One region of the Paenibacillus sp. fava2 genome, then DNA from elsewhere that is predicted to be linked to it. Evidence: predicted binding sites of a transcription regulator. Region 1 holds the regulator's gene; each other region holds the start of a gene.
What was found. The regulator Rex, encoded in region 1, represses fermentation and respiration genes when NADH is low (regulators of the CRP and FNR family bind a similar motif). The targets are predictions, from matches to a motif close to TTGTGAAATATTTCACAA.

Region 1 (6,152 bases):
CGTTTCCGTTCAAGGCTGCCGTCTTTAAGGGAAGAGGGCACTATTTGTGTCTGCGCAAGTTTGAACATAAAATAAATAACAAGGACTTCGTAAGTACCAGGGAAGAAACGCTTACAGCAGCACAAATGATTGTGTGGCTTACCCAGACGCTGTCCGGTGACGATGAGGAGCTGAATCTCAGCGGCCGCGGCGGCGACTTCTGGGAAAGTGTAGCCAGTGACACCGACTCCTGTCTGGGCCGGTCCTGTCCGTGGTTCCGTAAATGCTACTACCACCGGGCCAAGCATGAAGCCGGAATTGCCGATGTAGTCATTACGAATCATTCCAAGCTGTTCGCAGATGTAAAGGCGGGACATCAGCTGTTGCCTGCCTATGAGCATCTTGTTATAGATGAGGCCCATCATCTGGAGGATGTGGCGGGCAAGCATCTGGGCATGCAGATGAAGTATTTCACTGTGGCCCATACGCTGACACGGCTATACAAGGACAGTAAGAGCGGCCAGCTCCCGGCACTGCGCCAGACCCTGCAATCATCTGGAAGCGAGCAGGCCTCCGAATGGAGCAGTGTCATCGACCGGATCTATCCGGATCTGCTTACCGTCAAGGAAACCTGGGATGTGCTCAGCGACAAGCTGTTCGGACTGCTGCCAGACCGCAGTGATGCGGCAGCTGGTGAGGCCGGACAGCTGGTGTCACGCCTGCACCCCGGCAAGAAGCCAAGGGACTGGGAGGAGCTGGCTGCGCTGGAGAACACACTGAATCTCAGCCTCAGTGATATTATCCGCAGGGGCGACAAGATGCTCAGTGAAATGCGCGATACCGACAGCCAGTCCTCCTCGGACAGTCTGGTAACCGACATCGGCGGCCTGTTTAAGGATCTGGCCTCGATCCGCGAGCAGATCCGCTTCTTCATGGGCCTGAATGATGAGAATGTTGTGTACTGGATGGAAGGCAGCAGCAATTACCGAGGCAAATCCCTGCAGCTGTATGCTGTACCGGTAGATGTCAGTGCCCAGCTCAAGGAGCTGTTCTTCGACAAGAAGAAAAGTATAACGCTGACCTCTGCAACGCTGTCTGTGGATAAATCCTTCCAGTTCATGATCGATAATCTCGGACTGGGCGAGGCTGCGGAGCAGGACAGGCTGATGACAGCGCTGCTGCCTTCACCGTTTAATTACCGCGAACAGGCACTGCTTGTTATCCCGCGTGATTTTCCGAGCGTAAAGGGCAGTGTAGGGGATGCCAGGTTTGTTGACAAACTGGTGCACTCACTGGCAGAAGCTGCTGTGGCAACCAAAGGCCGTATGCTGGTGCTGTTTACTTCCTATAAGATGCTAAGGCAGGTCTATGACCCGCTTAAGGATGCACTGGCCGCAGAGGACATCGCTGTACTTGGGCAAGGTGTAGAAGGGGGGAGCCGCAGCAAACTGATCCGGCGTTTTCAGGACAATTCTGCGGCGGTACTGCTCGGAACCAGCAGCTTCTGGGAAGGCGTGGATATTCCCGGAGATGCGCTCAGCTGTCTGGCGATTGTCAGACTGCCGTTCCAGCCCCCGAACCACCCGCTTGCAGAGGCCAAAGCCGAGCTGCTGCAGGCACAGAAGAAGAACCCGTTCATGAAGCTGTCGGTACCCCAGGCGGTCATCCGCTTCAAGCAGGGCTTCGGCCGGCTGGTTCGCACCGCCCAGGATCGGGGAATTGTCATTGTATATGATACCAGGGTCATCGAGTCTTACTACGGGAAGTATTTCCTGTATTCACTGCCCGGCCCCAAGATGGAGCATATGCTGACTGACCAGATGGTTCCGAGAATCGAGGAATGGCTGGAGGGCGGCATTTCCTAAACTGCATTCATTTCATTCTTAGTCTAGTTCCGCATCAGCTTCCTGTTTGCTTGAGTATCGGGGAGCGGTGCGGCTTTCATACACATCCGAGTTATACTAAATTTAGGAGGAGAAGACATGAAATCGGACAAAATATCGGAGGCTGTCGTACGCAGGCTCCCAGTGTATCTGCGTTTCTTGAATGATCTCCAGAAACGCGAAATTGCAACCGTTTCTTCCCAGGAGCTGGGACAGAAACTTGATCTTAATCCGGCACAGATCCGCAAAGACCTGGCTTATTTCGGGGACTTCGGCCGGAAGGGCATCGGCTACGATGTATCCTATCTGATTGAAAAGATCCGCCATATCCTTAAGCTTGACCAGCAGATCAACGTGGCTCTGGTCGGTGCGGGGAACCTGGGCCACGCCCTTTCCAATTATAATGCTTATCTGAAAGATACGATGAAAATCACTGCCGTATTCGACTCCTACGCACCCAAGGTCGGCCAGAAAATCAACTCCCTGACGGTTCAGCCGATGGAGGAGCTGGGCCAGACCATCCGTGAGCAGGGGATCCGGATCGGCATTATTACCGTACCGGACAGTGAAGCGCAGAATGTAGCCGACATTCTGGTGGAATCGGGCATCGAGGCTATTCTTAATTTTGCTCCGGTTATTCTGAAGACTCCGCCGTCGATCCGTATCCATGCGGCCGATTTTACGACTGATCTGCAGAGCCTTGCCTACTATTTGCATGACGGAAAGGAAGAAATTACCGATGAGCAGCAATAAAACGATAATCGCGAACGGCCGGTTTCTTGTAGCTGGCTCACTTCAGCCTGTCCTGAGCGGTTATATGACGATAGAGGATGATCTGATCACATACATAGGAGAAGATAAGCCTGCAGCAGAAGAAGGCGTTCTGACGGTTGACGGCAGCCGTCTGCTGTTCATGCCCGGACTGGTCAATACCCACGGCCATGCGGCGATGTCGCTGCTGCGCGGATATGGCGATGATATGGTGCTTCAGACTTGGCTGCAGGAAAAAATGTGGCCGATGGAAGCGAAATTTACCGGTGATGATGTGTACTGGGGAACAGCCCTGTCCGTTCTGGAGATGCTCAAGGGCGGAACAACTACCTTCCTTGATATGTATGATCATATGGACCGGGTGGCCGAGGTTACAGAACAGTCGGGTATCCGTGCTGTTCTGATGCGCGGTGCTATCGGTCTATGTCCTGAAGATGTGCAGAACCAGAAGCTCGCAGAAGCCGTGGAATTTGCCCGTAACTGGCACGGCAAAGCGGACGGCAGAATTACGGCAATGCTCTCGCCTCACGCGCCTTACACCTGTCCGCCGGACTTCTTCGTGAAATTTGTTCAGGAGGCTCATGATCTGGACCTGCCGATGCACACGCATATGTCCGAAACCCGCCATGAAGTGGAGCAGAATGTGACCGATTACGGCCTGCGTCCGGTGGCACATCTGGAGAAGCTGGGCATGTTCACCCGCCCGTCTCTGATCGCCCATGGTGTTCATTTGAATGATGAAGAAATTGAAATTTTGGCCAAATACAGTGTGGGAGTATCCCATAATCCGGGCAGCAACCTGAAGCTGGCAAGCGGGGTTGCACGTGTGCCGGACCTGCTTCGTGCGGGAGTCAAAGTCTCACTGGGCACTGACGGGGCGGCAAGCAACAACAACCTCGATATGTTCGAGGAAATGCGTCTGGCTGCGCTGATCCATAAAGGAGTCAGCGGGGATCCGACCGCCGTACCTGCGCCGGAAGCGCTGCTGATGGCAACGGAATACGGGGCAGCTTCCATCTTCCTGAACAATGTCGGCCGCCTGGCTGCTGGCATGAAGGCGGATTTTATTGCCATTGATATTGATCAGCCGCATCTGCTGCCGCATTCTGACCTGCTCTCCCATGCGGTATATTCGGCAAGTGCCAAAGATGTTGAGCATGTCTGGGTTAACGGCAAGCAGGTTGTTAAGCACGGCCAGTGCCTGACACTGGACGAAGAGGAGATCCGCCGCAAAGCGCAGGAAACCTTTGAAAGCCTGCTAACAAGATAATCGAATGCAAGGCGACCGGATCTTACGGTCAGTTATTTAGAAGAAAGGGAGCTGCACTTTGAGGAAAAGGAAAAAATGGCTTCCGCTGGCGATCAGTGCGGCACTGCTCCTTTTGTTCGGACTAGGTCAGTTCTATGCCTATATCATGAAGGACCAGTGGGCCGAGCGCAGCGCAGCCAGGGAAGTGGCCAGAAGCCGTGCCGGACTGACTGAGGTGACCAAAGCCCAGAAATCCGTCTGGGATGAAAATGCAGCCTATTGGGTGCTTACAGGAAAGAATGAGGCGGGCACCGAGCTGATGGTCTGGGTCCGCTTTACACTTGACGGTAAACCGGCAGGAGGCGACAACGATATTTACGCGGCAGAGCTGTCGAAGGGTACCTCAGAGCAGCAGATCCGGGAGAAGCTTGCTTCTGAGCTGCCCGGTGCCGACATCAGACGGCTTTTGCCCGGCGTATTTAATGGAGAATATGCATGGCAGGTCTTCTACAAGCAGGAAGGACGGTATTATTACCAGTTCTACCGGTTCAGCGATGGTACGGCAATCGGGGAAGGCTATAGCCTGCCGAGTAAATAATACAGCAGGAACGGCATAAGCAGCAGGTGGACGTAATGGTCCGGCTGCTGTTTTTGTTATGCTAAATCTTGTGAATATGATGATTTATGCAATTTTTGATATACAATTAATATAGCAATTCTTATACTGAAGCGGTTGTTAGTCAAACATTGGTAGAGAGAGAAATTACAGTGGATACCGAACGTGATCTTAGGCAGGCCGGGAAAATGTTTGTGAAAATTCTGGGCGGGCATTTATTCGGCATCTATCTGCACGGTGCCACTGATTAATTACCGCCTGGCGGAGTACACTGGAACAAGCTTCCCCGGTGATGTGAATCCTCCTGAAAATAGGGGGATTTTACGGTTTATATTACGGAACGGATTAACGGAGTGACAGATAAAGTTGTCTGGAATGCCAAATAGAAGACATGGATGATCTCATCATTCATGTCTTTTTTGTCGATATGAAATAGAAAAAAGGAGTGTAACCAAAAATTAGTATCGAAAATTTAAAATATATTCACAAATTTATGCGGAATCGTATATACACCTATGATATACTAGTCCATGTACTTAAGACATGCGAAAGAGCATGCCGGATAATAAGTTATCGCTAAACATGCTATCTTCATTATTTCTTTATTATATTGGCTTACATCTGAGAGGAGGACGTTGCTTGAAATTACGTCTCGTACCTGTGCTGTTAACGTCTCTGTTGTCTGCGGCGCTGCTGTTTGGAGGCTGGTATGCTTACCGCCAGTTCGCTGTCCAGGATCCGCTCCAGAAAATTGTATCATCCTATGAAGGAGTCAATGAATCACATATTAGTATTAACCGCAATGAAGTGACTTTGAAACTTAATCTTGAACCTGGAACGAAATTGCGTGAGCTTGTGCAGTATGTTAATAGTGAAGGTAAGTCAGCAATCGGCAGCCGTACGCTTAAGCTTGATGTTGACCAGAACTCCAGTGCATTGCTTGATGAATATTGGGACAAGGCGATGTTTTCCGTAGCAGAAGCGATGGAGAGCCGTAAATATACACTGATTCCTGCCAAGCTAGACGGACTCAAAGCCCAAAGCTCCGAGTTTCAGAATGTGACAGCAACGACAGAAATCGACGACAATAACGTCTACGTGAGCCTGAGTGACGGTAAACAGAGCAAGTTTATTATTTTACCGCGGGTTCCCGGAACGATGGGAGTGTGGAATAATGCCTAAGTATTGGAAGGAAATCCTCGCCGGTTTTGCTCCGGTGCTGCTCGTTTTTATGGCTTTTGTCGGCATTAATATTTTCCCGGTTGTTATCGCTGCCGGCATGCTCGGGGCCCTGCTGCTGATTGCCCATCTGCGCGGCGGTTTGACAGTCAATGCCGGTGCAGACAAAAAGCGCAAGAAGAACGGCCCGTCGAAGCTTACCTTTGAGGAGATCGGCGGCCAGGACAATGCCAAGCAGGAGCTGCGTGAGGCCCTTGACTTTCTGATCCGTCATGAAGAGATCAGCAAGTTCGGGATCCGCCCGCTCAAGGGAATTCTGCTGACCGGACCTCCGGGGACAGGGAAGACGCTGATGGCCAAAGCTGCGGCACATTATACCAATTCCGTCTTTGTTGCGGCATCAGGCAGTGAGTTTGTGGAAATGTATGTAGGTGTCGGTGCCGGACGTATCCGTGATTTATTTAAAGATGCCCGT
Region 2 (6,152 bases), 2.7 Mb from region 1:
TGCATCACACTCGTCCAGACCAGCAGCTTCGTGACCGAAGCCCATTCAAACACCGTGTCCGTATCAGCGGCGGTATTATTTTCAACATCCGCTAAGCCGTAGGCTTTATTGAAGACCGTCTTACCGTTTTTAACTACCGCGACAGATACACCGGCTACGGTCGCTTGGCGGGCAGCAGTATTATAAGTATCGATGACACTTTCCAGTGAGGACAGCTTTATTCCTGATGGGGTCACATCAGAGGACTGCCTTTCCGCCGCATAAGCGGGGAGCCCTGCAGACAAAAGCAGGAGGACAACGGTTAGACAAATAAAGAGCGGCTTATAAAATGCGTAACGGATATCTTTTCCCATGTACAGCCTCCTTGTATGAGGTCGAAAACCTAAAAGTACAAATCCCACCCGATGATCAGCGCACTGAACAATACAGCCGACAGGCCCGACAGCACGTACATTACTTTTCTCATTCCTCTGCTGTTCGAGTGCCGCAGCTTCAGCAATAGCAGCACAATATATCCTGCGGCCAGCAGAATATAGAGAATGTTGAATATAAGATGAACGCGCAGTAAAGCGTATGAAGTGTAATTCAGGCTGCGGTTTATCATCATTGCATTGTTTAGAACAATGAGAAGACCGGTCAGGCTAACGCCTAAATGATATTTATCAATTCCGGATAAAGACTTCCTTACTTTCTTAAAACGGCGTATTATCCAGCTTATTCCATCAATAACAAGTGCAATTATGCTAAGTACTGCCCCGAGTCCGAGAACAATCAGGGAGATCCCGGTACTATGGGCCGCGAAGCCTGTAAGCGGCACATAATCACTGTAGGGGGTTGAGAGCATGACAACCTTCCCCTGATTATCTCTTACAAAGTACTCGGAACCTGAAGAGTATATCTTGGCATAGGCATCGGGTGCATATTGGCTAGAGGGCACTCCATTCCAGTTATACACACGCTTGTTGACCGCTGTAAGCTCAGCCAGATTGAGATATTCAAACATTTTTCCAAACCCCTGAACTACCCGCCGTGTGCGTATGTAAGTCCCTTCTACCTCCGAGCTGTCCGGCATTTCGCCTGTGTAAGCCTCTGCTGTGTAAGTACCAAAGACTCTGTCAACAAGCCCGACACAATACTGGCCTTCATTTTGCTGGTTAACCATGACAATCATTCCGAACCCGGAAACAGGATCTATTACAAAGCTGCTTGAAAAAGCCAATGTATTTCCGCCATGCTCCAGCGTCCGGACTGCATGCTGATTTACAAAAAAACCATGGGCGATTCTTGGCACATTAGTGCCTTCATATGCCAGGCTTGGCATCAGCATTTGATCAAGTGTTGCATTACTCTGAAACAATGGACTCTTGCTGCCTGCCGGCGGCATAAGCGCGGCCATGAACTTTGCAGCATCTGCTGAAGTACCGAGTGCACCTCCTGCCGGATAAATACCCATATAGGCTCTATTCTTCTTAATCAGTTTCCGGTCAGCTGTATAGCCTTGGGTCTTACCTCTTGCAGCGGCAACAGCCGGATTGTCCTGCATCGTCGGGTGAAAGGAAGTAGCATTCATCCCCAGCACCCCAAAAATATGCTCTCTGACATATGTATAAAATGGCTGTCCGCTCTGCTGCTCCACAATGTAGCCTGCCAAGGCAGCGCCGTAATTGGAGTAGGCTACAATAGTCCCTGGTTTATAAACCTGCCGCGGTTCATAGATTTGTAGTGCCTTACCCAGATCCGGGACATCTTCTGCCTGCCAATAAGCCAAATCCGTGATCCTGTCCTGCCAGCCCGCATTGTGATTCATCAGATTGAGCAGCGTAATCGGCTCATCATATTTCAGCTTCTGGAAAAAGCCTTCTGGGAGATATTCCCGTATATCCGTCCGTAAATCCAGCTTACCCTGCTCCACCAGCTGCATCACACTCGTCCAGACCAGCAGCTTCGTGACTGAACCCCATTCAAATACCGCGTCTGTATCGGCGGCGGTATTATTTTCAACATCCGCTAAGCCGTAGGCTTTGTTAAACACTGTCCCGCCATTGTTGACAACTGCAACGGATACGGCGGCCGTTGTTTTCATTCGCGCAGGAGTAAAATAGGTATCGATAACAGCTTCAAGTGCAGACAGCCTGATTCCGGAAGGGCTTTCATCATTAACCGGCACCTCTCCTCCTTCTGCTGCATATGCAGGTAATCCGGCAGACAGCAGTAATAAAACAGCCGTCAGACAGATTACCGGCGGCTTAATTAAAGTAAACAAGCTTTTCAGGTTCATGCACAGCCTCCTTTTGGAATACTGGAATTAGAGTAAAACTATTCCATTAGTGCGTATAACTGCTACTACGTTTCATTCGGAATTATGGTGCAAAAATTTTCCTTTAATAACAAAAGAAAAGCCTGCCCCCAACAGGGAGCAGGCCTTCAATCCAATATACCAAACCTTATTTCAAACCCTTCCAAACCCAGCTTTCAACCTCCGGCAGGTCGATGCCTTCCTCACGGATAAAGGCATTGTGCTTCTTGACCATCGCGTCCATCTCAGCGGCGATAGCAGTATGCTCAGCGGACTCCGGCAGGCTCAGTACTGCTTCCTTCGTCAGGTCGAAGCGGTCCATCTGATTCAGCACGCGCATATCGAACGGAGTGGTGATGTCGCCGTTCTCGCGGTAGCCGTGCACATGCAGATTGTGATTGTGACGGTCGAAGAACAGGTCCTTGATCAGGCCTTCATAGCCGTGGAACGCGAAGATGACCGGTTTATCTTTTGTGAAAAATTGATCAAACTCTTCGTCGGACAGGCCGCGCGGATCGAGCTTCTGGCTTCTCAGCTTCAGCAGATCCACTACGTTGATATAACGGATCTTCAGCTCAGGCAATTTCTCATTCAGGATGGAGATCGCCGCCAAGCTTTCAATGGTTGGCTCTGTACCTGCGGAAGCAAAGACCACATCAGGCTCGCCGCCCTTATCAGTGCTTGCCCAGTCGATAATCTTCAGCCCTTTATCAACCAGCTCCTGCGCCTCTGCCACACTGAACCATTGCGGACGCGGATGCTTGGAGGAGACGATCAGGTTGATCTTCTGGCGGTCATTCAGCACAGTATCGAATACAGCCAGCAGGGAATTCGCATCGGCCGGCAGATATTCACGGATGAATTCCGGTTTCTTGTCAGCCAGGTGGCCCAACAGACCCGGATCCTGGTGAGTGTAGCCGTTATGGTCCTGCTGGAATACAGTCGAGGTTGCCACAACATTCAGTGACGGGATATCGGCACGCCAGCCCTGATCGGTTGCCTTGCGCAGCCATTTGAAGTGCTGGGTAATCATCGAATCGACAACGCGCAGGAACGCTTCATAGCTGTGGAAGAAGCCGTGGCGTCCGGTCAGCACATATCCTTCAAGCAAGCCTTCCGCCTGATGCTCCGACAATTGGGAGTCGATAACACGGCCGTAGGAAGCCAGGAATTCATCGTTTGGCTCGATAATCTGATCCAGCCATTGGCGTTTGGTCACTTCAAACACCGGTGCGAGACGGTTGGACATCGTTTCATCCGGCCCGAAGATCCGGAAGTTGCGGTTAGGCTCGTTACGCAGGACAACCTCTTTCAGGTATTTACCGAGAACCGCCATATCCTGTGCCACCACTTGACCCGGAACTGCATTGTCCAGCGCATAGTCGGCAAAGTCAGGCAGATTCAGGTCCTTGATCAGGTTACCGGCATTAGTAACAGGATTCATCCCCATACGTCTGTTGCCTGCAGGCAGAATTTCGGCAATTTCGGCAAACAAACGGCCGTTTTCATCGAACAGCTCTTCCGGTCTGTAGCTCTGCATCCAGTCCAGCAGTGCCGGTGCATGCTTCATGTTCTTCTGGTCAACCGGGATCGGTACCTGATGGGCCCGGAATGAGCCTGTATTCGGTACGCCATCCCACTGTGCAGGTCCGGTCCAGCCTTTAGGGGAGCGGAAGACGAGCATCGGCCACAGCGGACGGGTAAGGTCGTTATTTTCACGCGCATTTTTCTGGATCGCTGCGATTCTTTCAACGATTGCATCCAGTGCCTTGGCCATTTCCGGGTGCATCTGCTCCGGATCTTCACCTTCTACAAAGAACGGCTCCCAGCCCATGCCGGTGAAGTAAGCCGTGATTTCTTCCCGTGACTGGCGGGAGAGGATCGTCGGGTTGCTGATCTTGAAGCCGTTCAGGTGCAGAATCGGCAGCACAGCGCCGTCTGTAACAGGGTTGATGAAGCGGTTGGAAAACCAGGATGCGGCCAGCGGTCCGGTTTCAGCCTCACCGTCTCCGATGACAACTGCCGAGATCAGGTCCGGATTGTCGAGGATAGCGCCGGCGCCGTGCGACAGGGAATAACCAAGCTCACCGCCCTCATGGATAGATCCAGGAGTTTCAGGTGCAGCATGGGAAGCTACGCCGCCAGGGAACGAGAACTGCTTGAACAGCTTTTTGAGACCCGGGATATCCTGGGTGATTTCCGGGTAAATTTCGGTGTAGCTGCCGTCCAGATAGGAATTCGATACCATAACCTGGCCGCCGTGGCCCGGTCCTTCTATATAGAACATGTTCAGATCATATTTGGTGATAACGCGGTTAAGATGGGCATAAATGAAGTTCTGGCCGGGAATCGTTCCCCAGTGCCCGATTGGTTTGATTTTGACGTCAGCATCCTTCAGCGGTTCTCTTAACAACGGATTGTCCTTCAAATACAGCTGTCCTACAGAAATATAGTTCGTTGCCCGCCAGTAAGCGTCCAGCTTCTCCAGATACGTTTTTGATGAGTAATCAACATTCATGGTCGATAATCCCATTTTCTCCACTCCCTAATTGATTGTATTTATAATTACCAATCTTTTTTCTCTACAGGTACATCATACCTCTGAAAAAAATAAATACAACCTTTTAGACAAGTGATACGGTCCAATTTTGTGAAATTTTGAACATAGTATGAAATGTGCAGGTAATTCAGAGGGAAAATGATTGAACAATATGTTATTCCCCATATTTTTACACTTGTTGCAACAGTAACTTTCTCAACGCTGCCGTTTTGATAAGTGACGAAGGTTTTATTTTCATTTATAGTTATAGTTAAAATTAGTAGTATTGAGGAGTTATGCTATGAGCAAACCGACCATAACGTTAAATTCTTGGACCAGCGTTACTGACGGGGGACATATTATCTACTTGTTTGAGGATTTGGATCGTTATGTTGATAATGCTCTATCGTATATTGAAACCGCCATTGAGCATGGCCATCACATTCTGCTTATTGAGCAGGCCGACGTTTATTACGCTATTCTGGAGAAGCTGAGGAGCGGCAGCGTATCCGGCAGCCTTCATTATCTTCATTACGCTAACAATGTTGATTATTACGGGTCACGGGGAGATTTTAACTTTCAGCATATTGTGTCTCATTTCGAGAAAATAACCGCTGCGATTCAACATAAAGACTACTCTCTCCGTACATGGGCCAATGTGATGACCTGGGGAGATCATGATGAGCATACCATCCGGGAAAATCTAATGGCATATGAGCGGCAGACAGCCGATTTTGTACGGGAATATGGGATGGTGTCCGTCTGCGCCTATAATGCACATGCCATCTCTGCATCCCTGCAGACCGGGCTTCTCAGAGAACATGAATATGTGATGACGGATGCCGAGTTTTACAAATCGCCTCTCTATAACCATCATGCCATGGAAGAAGTCATCTTCCCGTCCCTGTCAGTCCAGAGGCAGCTGCTGAATGAACAAAAGCATCTGCTTATTGAAAAGGAAGCTATGGAAATGGCTAATCAGGCCAAAAATGAATTCATCGCCATGATGAATCATGAGATCCGAACCCCGATGAACGGCGTAATGGGCATGGCGGATCTGCTCGCGGCAACGCCGCTGGAAAATGTGCAGAAGGAGTACGTTGCCACTATTCAGAGAAGCGGGAAGTCCCTGCTGCGGATCGTGAACGATATTCTGGATTACAGCAAGCTGGAGTCCGGTTTCGGTCAGCTGCTGGCTGAAGCGTTCAGTCTGCGGGAATCCATTGCGGAGACGCTGGAGCTGCTTATTGTAGCTATCCGGAACAAAAAACTGGAAGTAGACTTATCGGTTGATCCTGATATTCCAGAGATCCTCGT
Region 3 (6,152 bases), 140 kb from region 1:
CAGTCACTTGACCGGCTTATGAAGCACCGGACCACGCTGGTGATTGCCCACCGGCTGTCCACTGTACGCAATGCCACCAGAATCATCGTGCTGGATAAGGGAGCTGTCGCCGAGGAAGGCACTCATGACAGCCTGCTGTCCAGCAACGGAGTATATGCGCAGCTGTACCGGCTGCAATTTAAGGAACCTGAGGCTGAAGCTGTCCTATGAAGCTCTTATCAGAGAAGCCTCTTGGTTAGCACTGCTTCATTGTCTCTCAAATAACCGTAATTTTCATAGGTTTGCAGAGCCGAATGATTATTAGTGCCTGTCAGAATCTTCACGCTACCCACGCTGCGGCGGCTTAACTCTTGTTCAAGCAGATTTAGCAATGCCGTCGCAGCCCCTTTTCTTCTGTAAGCTTGCTCAATGTACATTTCTGTAATCTCACCGCAAGCCTCGCTGTAGCAAAAGGAGTGATAGCTCCGGGCGCAGCCGAATCCGATCACCCGGTCCTCCATCAGGGCCACAGCTACAAGTTCACCGTCTCTCAGTAAGCTCTCCGATATTTCCACAGCCTGCCGCAGCTCACCTCCGTTAAATTCATAGTTCAGCCTGGCTAATGCAGAGGCATCGTTTACTGTAGCCAATCGCACTTTTGTTGACACCTAGTCCACCTGCCCTTCCGTTCAAAATTACTCCCCATAAATAAGCTTCCGCAGCTCCTCATGATTTTTAGAAGGAATCGAGTAGCCTTGTCCGCTATCGTTAGAGTCCACCAGCAGACCCCGTGTCCCCTCCTTTTTGGAATCAGAGATGTTGAGGCTGTAGACTTTTTCTCCGCCGTTTTTATAAGCTGCATACATTCTGAACGTCACACCATAATCCAGTTCTCCTTTTATCCTTTTAGCCTTATTGATAGCCGTTACGAACAGCTTGATTTCTTGCGGCTCATTAAAGGTCTTTTCTGCAAAAAGTCCGGCGGGTACCTGCCCGTCATGACATAAATCCGCACACTCCAGACGGATGCTGGCAACCTCGCTTACTTTCAGCTTACTGTAGCTCATAATTCCAATGGCTAGCAGACAGATTACCAGCAGCGGAATCCACTTTTTCATATCAGCCCCTCCTTCTCTCAGCTCAAAACAATCAACACTTTCCATATATTTCTATGTAAACATAAAGAAAGCCTGCAAACCCAATCCCCGTGTCAGAGATTAAGTCTACAGGCTCTATCTATTCGATCATACGCAGAGTAAACTGATTATTTAACTTCAGTAGTTCCAGTCACTTTGCCTTCCATCACTGCAGTTGCTTGTACATCAGCACTTGCGAAGTACAGGTTACCGTCGATGGTAGCATCTTTATACAGGTTAAAGCCGTTCGCTTCTACGTATACGTCCCCTTTGATTGTACCGCCTTGTACTCTGAAGTTTTCGCTTTGTACCGTTACTTTAGGTGCAGTCAGTGTATAAGTAGCAGTTACCTTATGATCAGCATCCTGTGCATACAGGGCGAGCTTGCGGTAAATTGCATTTTCGGCAGCGCCTTTATCATGGAATTCTCCGGCTACAACAACATCCTGATCTACAGTCAGATCATTCAGGATCGCAACGATCCAGTTACCTTCTGCACTTACTGCCTTCAGGAACGGATCCTGTTCTTTCACTATGGAAGCAGTTGATACAGCATCGGTCTGTGCAGCAGCAGTTGCAGTGGCAGCCGCTTCATTTCCCGCATTATCACTATTCGATCCGCAACCCGACAACAACGCAGCAGCAACCCCGGCAACCAATAAGCTTTTTACAAATTTCATCTCAAATCCCCCAAATCATTTTTGTTTAATTTCTTTTTGATAACCATATTATATATTAAAATTTGATAATTATTACGTGAACTTTTTCACAAATTTGTGTCTATTACTCTTTATTTTTCATAAAAAGAGATACCAGACGTTAATAGGCCTTTCTACGGTCATTATGGTTTCCCGATTGCCTTTATTCATCAGAAATACTCCTCTCATTTCATTTTTTGCAATAAGGCTGGTACACTGTTAACAGATATGTCCAAACATAATAATGGATTACGCCATCCGGCAGCATAAGAAAGGAACTCAAGAAATGGATACATCCAAACTTTCCGCAGTGCTCGCACCTTATCAGTTGCGCAGCTGTCTAATTAGCTCCGAAGGCCGTCTGGTCTTTGAACATTATAGAGAAACCGGCACAGCCGGTGAACTCGCCAAAATCAACTCCTGTACCAAAAGCGTCCTGTCCGCTCTCGTCTGCATCGCAATGCAAAAGGGACTGCTGCCGCGGCCGGAAACCCTCCTGGCGGAATTTTATCCCCGGCTCCGGCAGGACCGTGATCCGCGCAAGGCGGCAATAACACTGGAGCATCTGCTAACCATGTCAGCGGGGTTTAACTGGACGGAGTTTGGCGGCCAGAATTCCTTTCCCCGCATGACGCGCTCAGAGAACTGGATAGATTTTGTGCTGGAGCAGCCGCTGTCCCATAATCCCGGTGAGCATATGGAATACAATTCCGGTGTTTCCCAGCTCCTGGCGGCTTTGTTGGCGGAAGGCACGGGGATGCCGGTTGCCCGGTTTGCCGAGTCCGTGCTGTTCAGTCCGCTGGGCATAGAACAATATGAATGGGAGCAGGACCCGCAGGGTATTCATACCGGCGGCTTCGGGCTGCGCCTGCGCCCGGTTCACCTGCTGAGGTTCGGCCAGCTCTATCTGCAGCGCGGGCATTGGGACCAACGTCAGCTGATTGCTGCAGAGCTGGTTGACCGTTCTGTGCAAACTGCCCTCCTGGCAGAAGCTCCCCGCCGCGGCGGTTACGCCTGGCACTGGTGGACGGACAGCTATCCTCATTCCGGTGAATCTGCTGCGGAAACAGAGCTTCATTATTATTACGCCCGGGGTTACGGCGGGCAGTTTATTTATGTTCTGCCGAAGCTGGAAACCGTCGTTGTCCTGACTCAGGATAATCGCGGCAAGCAGAAACGCTCCGCAGATGTATTCCGTGAATCCGTCTTGCCAATACTAACTGCAACTTAGCCGCTTTTATTAACATAAACGCATAAATCCCCGACTACCTTATCAACCTAGGTAACGGGGATTTATGTGTTCAATCCATTATTCAATTCAATCATTTCCTCCAGCCACAATCCATATCCCTGACATGGTTATTGTTCATTCAATTTCGGTATTTCCCGTTCGCTCCAGATAAGGAGTATTGCCCCATGTCCTGCATATGGGATGAGTTCCCCACGTACACGATTACACGAAAAACGTTTTCACGGACGTTTTCCCTACTGTGTCAACCGTAATTGTACGCTTCGCTAACCTGCTTCAACGGAATCACGCTCCTTCGACTGCAAGATGTGTCTTGCCTGAAAAGCTTGTCCCTGGTTCATGGTTTCTTTGGGAATCTCTCCTTCCTTCAGTACTCACCATTAGTAAGCCATAATGATACCCGCTTAGCGGTTACCTGTGCAGTTACTTGTTGGTGATGTCACTATAGTAGCGCATATCCGATTAATTTTAAACTTCCAAAATTTTTCGTATTTTGTCGTATTCCCGGAAAATTCCCAATCCGGGATATTGGCCCCCCCCGAGCCTGACAATTGCTGCTTATTTTGCAGTTTTACGTGGATTTTACACTTTCACAATTGTAAAATCACTGTAATCCCGGGGCAGGTCCTAATGAATTAGCAGGATGGAGCAATCCTGCAAAAGGTTACAGGTTACGGACACCTTTTGCGAGATTAAGCACTAAGCCGGTTTCCGGATGCTGTCCCCAGCTTTTTGCGTCGGCGCAGATTGTAGACGAGGTAAATGCCGTACAACAAATACAAAACATTCAGAACAATAACCACTGTCAGCTCTTTATCGGGATTCTCGATAGTCATGAAGGCAAGGGCATCGTATACAAAATGAAACAGAATCAGCGGGATAATATTCCCCGTAGTCTCTATCAGCAGAGCGAGGATTAACCCGATCAGAAAGGCATTGATAACCTGCAGCACAATATGTATGGGATCAGTTCCGTTTAGCGCATTAGCCATGTGCAGGATGCCAAAGAATACTGAAGAAAAAACGATATAAAATACAGGCCCCTTAAGCTTCAGCTTATCTCTGATGATCCCCCTGAAGATAGTCTCCTCAGTAAAACCGACAATCAGGGTGAACACCAGAAACAGCAGGACTTCAGCTAGCGTAAGCTGAACATTAAGCCCGCCCATAACCGGTTGAACCAGAGCAATGACCACCAGCGGTATGTAATACAGAGAGTCCCGCAGCTCTTCTGCACGAAAGGGTCTGAATCCAAATTGCCCCCACCTGCGGCCGCCCCTCGTCATATAACCGGCAACAATAACTGCCATTACCAGAAAAGCTGCTCCCTGGGCCGCTATTACCCCGTTGTCGTTTAATTCCATAATGGTTGCAGCAGCGGAGGCGGCTGAAATCAGAAAGGTCAGCAGAATGCCTAGCATGAGCGAAAATAGAATCGGGTGAGCCTTTTTAGAAGTCCTTGTCATCGTATGTCTCCTTTAATCCATGTAATAGATGCCCGAACCGGGCAACTTAATGAATTGTACTACACCTCCGTTACAAATACGTATTTTTTTTACAATGCATTCTGATCAGTCTTTGATTTCCTCTAACAGGGATTTCAAAGGACCCTCCTCCCACACCTGCACCTCAATATACCGCTCCGGACCGCCAGTGCCGTCTTTATTCCAGATCTGCGGCAGTCCATACTTTTCAATAAGCTGCAATATTTCATAATATGTATACACTTGACCCCGATATTCCCGTCCGTCCTGCACCCTGGGACTAAAAGTTGGAAATAAATCGCCGTAAGAGAATGACAGTGTATCGGTGTCAAAGCTGGAAAGGGGCAGCTGAACCGCTTCTCCCTCAGCGTACCATGATTTCAGCCAGTCACATTCACCGACAACCATATAGTGAGGGGCTGTTCGGACCGGTCTCCCGCCTTTTGCAGTAAACAGCTCCCTGGCGAGCCGCTCCAGCTCTCTTCTTCGCTGAAGGTATCCTTCAGGTCTGCGCGAAGCCATGACTCCTTTATCCCGCCGGATCGCTCCCAGCACTTCTTCCGCCTCGGCATCCGGTAAATCCGAGAGATTCCGGAAAGGGCCCAGCGCTTTTTCGTAATAATGGTACAGCATTTCCATAACGTTTCCATTACCTCCCAGCAGCGTTGTTAACTGTCAAAGACTCAGCCTAAGGCTGAGTCTTTGACAGTTCATATTCATAAATCCGGCCGTCCTGAACCGTCTGATTCCTGAACTGCAGCAGATTGCCTGTACGCCGGACAAATTCCAACTGATCCCCGTGAAACGGAACGTCGTTTATTTCAGCATACAGCTGCTGGTCAGCGTCTAGCAGTTCCTTGTAGAGCAGCGTATTGCTCCCGGTTTTGAGGTCAATCAGCATAAGCAGCCCTTTCTGGTTGGGACGGATCAGCAGGAAGTCGTCATCCATAGCCTCGACCAGATACTTATCATCTATCCCGCCAAGCTTGACCAGATCCAGCGTCTCTTTTACCTTTCCGGTCCCGTCCTCTATTACTCTAAGCGTCCTGCCATCCGTCAAAATCAGGTTATCGCCGTACATTTTCACATTATCCCCGTAACGGATCCAATAGCCCACGCTCGCCTGGCGGATCACCATCCCGTCCTTAATGATCAGGGTATACCACTTGTTATTAATGTGCGGTTCTCCGTAAACATCGGTGATTGTCAGGTAGAGTAATCCTCCGTCCGTTTTGCGGAAATCAAAATTAACCATGTCGTACAGCTCGGAGCCAAGATTAGCAATCAGCCGGGGCTGGCCTGACGGACTTTGGGCATACAGCTTTCCCGTCTGCTTATCAACAGTGTAGGAAACTCCTCCGTAAACAGCACTGGCACTTGAAAAGAACTGAAGATTTTTGGCGGTGTATACCCTGCTTTTGGCATTCCAGCTTACCGTCTCTCCGCCCAATGCCTGTACTACGAACCGGGCCGGCAGATACAGCTCGTCCTTATATACAAAAGGCCGGCCGCCCAGGCTGACAGTCTGACCATCCAGCTTGCCCTTTGTACTTGCTGTGGTTACAGTCACCGTCTTCTTCCATCCGCTATACGTGTATACTGTCCC

Region 2: AC4G46_RS08680 (phosphoketolase family protein) is a predicted target of Rex. The motif match lies at 4,945-4,962, and genes of this name have one in related genera.
Region 3: AC4G46_RS20435 (polymer-forming cytoskeletal protein) is a predicted target of Rex. The motif match lies at 1,870-1,887, and genes of this name have one in related genera.

The regions. Positions count from the first base shown of each region.
Region 1 is NZ_CM177755.1:4,798,922-4,805,073, reverse strand. It holds gene dinG (ATP-dependent DNA helicase DinG) at 1-1,844, shown strand, start outside; gene AC4G46_RS21075 (redox-sensing transcriptional repressor Rex) at 1,962-2,615, shown strand; gene AC4G46_RS21070 (amidohydrolase) at 2,602-3,903, shown strand; gene AC4G46_RS21065 (cell wall elongation regulator TseB-like domain-containing protein) at 3,962-4,480, shown strand; gene AC4G46_RS21060 (hypothetical protein) at 5,138-5,680, shown strand; gene AC4G46_RS21055 (AAA family ATPase) at 5,673-6,152, shown strand, end outside.
Region 2 is NZ_CM177755.1:2,069,867-2,076,018, reverse strand. It holds gene AC4G46_RS08690 (serine hydrolase domain-containing protein) at 1-353, opposite strand, end outside; gene AC4G46_RS08685 (serine hydrolase domain-containing protein) at 383-2,278, opposite strand; gene AC4G46_RS08680 (phosphoketolase family protein) at 2,445-4,829, opposite strand; gene AC4G46_RS08675 (ATP-binding protein) at 5,137-6,152, shown strand, end outside.
Region 3 is NZ_CM177755.1:4,654,811-4,660,962, forward strand. It holds gene AC4G46_RS20420 (ABC transporter ATP-binding protein) at 1-210, shown strand, start outside; gene AC4G46_RS20425 (GNAT family N-acetyltransferase) at 219-647, opposite strand; gene AC4G46_RS20430 (YhfM domain-containing protein) at 675-1,097, opposite strand; gene AC4G46_RS20435 (polymer-forming cytoskeletal protein) at 1,244-1,795, opposite strand; gene AC4G46_RS20440 (serine hydrolase domain-containing protein) at 2,100-3,044, shown strand; gene AC4G46_RS20445 (CPBP family intramembrane glutamic endopeptidase) at 3,755-4,528, opposite strand; gene AC4G46_RS20450 (hypothetical protein) at 4,634-5,185, opposite strand; gene AC4G46_RS20455 (stalk domain-containing protein) at 5,235-6,152, opposite strand, start outside.